2 regions of the Nocardiopsis sp. CNS-639 genome follow, and region 2 is predicted to be linked to the other one. Evidence: riboswitches for the same ligand, from Rfam matches in the RefSeq annotation. Region 2 holds a riboswitch; the other holds the start of a gene.

Region 1 (2,196 bases), on a different contig from region 2:
TGCCCCTCGGTGACCGCGGTCAGGTTGGCCAGCACGGGATCGGCCGTGATCCGCTCCACGTCCGGGGCGGCGTCGGCGGCGGTCATCTCCGCGTCGCAGCACACGTCGACCAGGATGAAGTCGGGGTCGCGCGCGATCACGTCCTCGACGGCCACGTCGTGGTTGCGCCCGCCGTCCAGGTCGGCGAAGGCGTTGACGCCTCCGGCCAGCCGGATGATCTCGGTGGAGAAGTCCTGCCCGCCGGCCACCCGGAACCCCTGGTCGCTGGGGCGGCCGACCATCACCGAGGGCCGGTCCTCCTCAGGCACGCCGCCCTCCAGGGCCTCGGTGACCCCGCCTATCGCGCCCTCCATGTCCGCGATGACCTCTTCGGCGCGCTCGCGGGCGTCGAACAGGGCGCCCAGATCCCGCAGGTCGGCGTAGACGTTGTCCATCGTCACCGAGGCCGGGTCGATGGTCGCGTCGGTGCGGCCGTCCCCGCTAGGGCACAGCGGAGCCGGGATCCAGCTGCCGATGCCCAGCTCGCGCAGGGAGGCCCGCGTACCGAGGTTCTCGTCGGTGAACACGTCGTTGAACCCGGCGAGCACGAAGTCGGGCCCGTGGCTGAGCAGTTCCTCCCGGCTGGGCAGGTTGGGGTAGTACTCCTGTCCGGCCTGGGCGTCGGCGTACTCCTCCAGGACGGCGGCGTCCAGGAACGCCGTCCCCACCAGACGGTCGCTGAGGCCCAGCGCGTGGGCGGTCTCGATGGCGGGCTGGTAGGCGGCGAACACCCGTTCCGGCGGGCTGTCCGCGGACACGTCGACGCCGCAGTTGCGGATCGTCTCCCCGGCGGCCTCGGGGGAGGGGGCGGCGGAGCCCCCGCCGCAGGCGGTCGTGGCCAGGAGCAGGGCGAGGGCGGCGCAGGCGGGCAGGCGGTACCGGACCGCGCGTGCCCCGGTGGGCTTCATCGAACAAACCATCCTTCGTGGTCTGATGACGCGGACGGTCGCAGCCGGTCTCCTGGCTCCCGGAGTCGGGCTCTGGCCCCGCGCCCCCACCCTTCCCGAGCCGTGTCCGGCCCAGTGGCGTGCGGGAGGCGCCCTCCGGTCACAGTGGCGAGGACCGCGCCGGACTTCCACCGGCTTCCCGTGCACTGCGACGTCGACGATATGGACTTGTGCTGACAGTCAACCGGCCACGGTAGTGCACGCGGGTCCCTTCCGCGAGACCCGCTCCCCTCCCGGCCGACGGCCGGACCTCCGCGAGCCGCCTGACCGGGAAGGCGTCCCCGGCGGCGCGGGAGCCCCGCACGGCCGCCGCACCCGGGTTGGGCGGGGCACCGTCCGGATGCGTGGCCGGACCGGGACCGGGCATAGAGGGCGCATGGAACTGATCACGGTGGAGGACGTCCGCGCCGCCCGGGAACGCCTGCGCGGGGAGGCGGTGCGCACCCCGCTGACGGCGGGCCCCGCCGGAGGGCCGCCGTTCCTGCTCAAACCCGAGAGCCTCCAGCCCACCGGGGCCTTCAAGCTGCGCGGCGCCACCAACGCCGTCGCCCTGCTCGACCCCGACCAGCGCCGAAGCGGTGTGGTGACCCACTCCTCGGGCAACCACGGCCAGGCGCTCGCCCACGCCGCCGCCCGGCACGGGGTGCCCTGCACCGTCGTCGTCCCCGAGGGCGCGCCCGGGGTGAAGGTCGACCGCATGCGCGCCCTGGGAGCCCGCATCGTCATGGTCGCCCCCCGGGAGCGGGAGGCTACCGCCCGGAGGCTCCGGGACGAGGAGGGGCTCGCCCTCGTCCCGCCCTTCGACGACCCGCGCGTCATCGCGGGCCAGGGCACGGTCGGCCTGGAGATCCTGGAGCAGTCGCCCGAGGTCGCGACCGTCGTCGTGCCCGTGGGCGGAGGCGGACTCGCCTCGGGGGTGGCCACCGCCGCGCTGGCCGCCGCGGGCCCGCGCCGGGTCCGCGTAGTGGGGGTGGAGCCCGAACTGGCCGCCGACGCCGCCGAGAGCCTGCGCACCGGAAGCCTGGTCACCTGGCCGCCCGAGCGCACCCACCGCACCATGGCCGACGGGGTGCGCGTGTGCCTGTCCGAGCTGACCTTCGCCCACCTGCGCGCCCGCCTGGACGAGGTCGTCACCGTGACCGAGGAGGAGATCGCCCGCGCCGTCGCCGCCCTCGCCCACGGGGCGCGCCTGGTCGCCGAGCCCAGCGGG
Region 2 (2,196 bases):
ACTCCTCCCAGTCGGGGTGCTCCCCGGCGGCGAGGCGGTAGTAGTCCACCAGTGACTCGACCTCGGGGCCGTGCGGGTCGGTGCCCGGCCCGGTGAGGGTGGCCACGCCCTCGGCGGTGGCCCACGCCCAGCCGTCGGCGCTGGTGACCTGGAGTGTGGCGCGCGGGTCGCGGCGCAGGTTGGCGGTCTTGGCCCGGCCCTCGGTCATGGAGACGTGCAGCAGGTCGGTCTCGGCGTCGTAGAAGGGCTGGACGGGGGAGAGCTGGGGGCGGCCGTCGGCCTTGATGGTGGCCAGGACGCCGAGCTTGCTCTGGGCGAGCAGCGCGCGCGGGTCGAACGTCGTCGTGGTCATGTTCCAGGACCCCTCTCTGCCGGATGCTGGTGGTGCGCGGTGGTGCGGGGCCGTGTGCGGCCGGTCACGATCGTACTCCCGGTGTGTGCGCCGGTCCCGGCTCCGCCGCGTGGTCCGCGCCGCCGTGTCCGCCGGCCGCGGCCCGCGCGGCCGTGTCCGCCGGCCGCGGCCCGCGCGGCCGGGCCCGCCACCCGGCGTTCCGGGGCGCCCGCGTCGGTGTCGGCCGGAGCGAGGGTGCGGCCCCAGCGCTCCACCGGCTCCCCGGAGTCGCGCTGACCGGGGCGGGCACCGGAGCGGTGGCGCGGGCGCGGCCCCTGTGCGCCTTCCGGCCGCGAGGGGCCGAGGGGGCCTTGATAGTCTGCCGGGGCCAGTCGTACCACGTACGTGGTCAGGGAATCCGGTGCGAATCCGGAACTGACGCGCAGCGGTGAGGGGGACGGGCGGGGTACTCACGCCACTGGGGCGGAGGCCGCGGCGACCACGGAGTCGAGGCGGCACCGACCTGGGAAGGCATCCCGTCCGGGCGAACCCGAGTCCGAAGACCTGCTGGCCCCTCCGCGTCGAGTGCGCGGAGGCGTCCCGTGCCAGGCTCCGCGTTCGAGCCCCGACATCCAAGGCATGCCCATGCTGCGTCGCGCCCCGCGCCCCCTTCCCCTCCTGCTCGCCTCCGTCCTGCTGCTCACCGCCTGCGCCCCGTCCCCGGAAGGGGGGAGCGGGGGCACGGAGGCCGCCGACGCCGACGGCGCCCGCACGGTCGACAACTGCGGACACCGGGTGAGCGTCGACGCCCCGCCCGAGCGGGTCGTCTCCCTCAACCAGGGCAGCACCGAGATCCTGCTCTCCCTGGGGCTGGCGGACCGCCTCGTCGGCACCGCCACCTGGACCGATCCGATCATGGAGGGGTTGGAGGAGGCCAACGGGGGCATTCCCCGCCTGGCCGACAACGCCCCCTCCTTCGAGGTGGTCCTGGACGCCGAACCGGACTTCGTGACGGCCTCCTTCGTCTCCACGCTCGGCACGGGCGGTGTCGCCACCCGCGAGCAGTTCGAGGAACTGGGCGTGCCCACCTACGTCTCCCCGACCGACTGCGCCACCGGCAAGGACAACGACAGCGGGGGAGACGGCTCGCGCAGCGAACCGCTCACCCTCGACGCCGTGTACGGCGAGATCCGCGACCTGGCCCTGCTGTTCGGGGTCGAGGAGCGCGGGGAGGAGCTGATCGCCGAGCTGGAGGGGCGGGTGGCGGCGGCCACCGCGGACCTGGACGCCTCCGGCGTCTCCCTCATGTACTGGTTCGCCAACTCCCAGTCGCCCTACCTCGCGGGCTGCTGCGGCGCCCCCGGCGCCATCACCCGCGCGGTCGGCGCGCGCAACGCCTTCGACGACACCCACGACGAGTGGCCCCAGATCAACTGGGAGACCGTGGCCGACCGCGACCCCGACGTCATCGTCCTCGGCGACCTGACCCGCGACTCCCAGACCGCGGAGTCCGCCGACGCCAAGATCGCGTTCCTGGAGTCCCACCCCGCCACGGGCAACCTCACCGCCGTGCGCGAGGAGCGCTACGTCCTGCTCAGCGGCCAGGCCATGAACCCCTCGATCCGCACGGTCGAGGGGATCGAGCAGGTCGCCGAGGGTCTGCGCGGCCTCGGGCTCGGCCGGTGAGCGGTGCGCGTCTGGCGCTGCTCTCCTGCGGTGGACTGGTGCTCCTGGCCGTGTCGGTCTCGGTCGCGGTGACCATCGGCCCCGCCGACATCACCACGGCCGAGGTCTGGAGGTCGGTCGCCGCGCGGCTGGGGTTCGGCGAGAGCGGCCTGTCGCCGCTGCGCGAGGGCATCGTGTGG

What was found. Region 2 has a riboswitch for cobalamin ahead of G011_RS0119720 (ABC transporter substrate-binding protein). Riboswitches for the same ligand answer to the same signal wherever they lie in the genome.
Region 1: it holds a riboswitch for cobalamin, as region 2 does, so the genes downstream of both, G011_RS0124140 (ABC transporter substrate-binding protein) here and G011_RS0119720 (ABC transporter substrate-binding protein) in region 2, are expected to answer to the same signal.

The regions. Positions count from the first base shown of each region.
Region 1 is NZ_KB906873.1:92,099-94,294, reverse strand. It holds gene G011_RS0124140 (ABC transporter substrate-binding protein) at 1-947, opposite strand, end outside; cobalamin riboswitch at 972-1,152, opposite strand; gene G011_RS0124135 (threonine/serine dehydratase) at 1,363-2,196, shown strand, end outside.
Region 2 is NZ_KB906866.1:147,405-149,600, reverse strand. It holds gene G011_RS0119725 (PPOX class F420-dependent oxidoreductase) at 1-352, opposite strand, end outside; cobalamin riboswitch at 704-918, shown strand; gene G011_RS0119720 (ABC transporter substrate-binding protein) at 977-2,017, shown strand; gene G011_RS0119715 (iron ABC transporter permease) at 2,014-2,196, shown strand, end outside.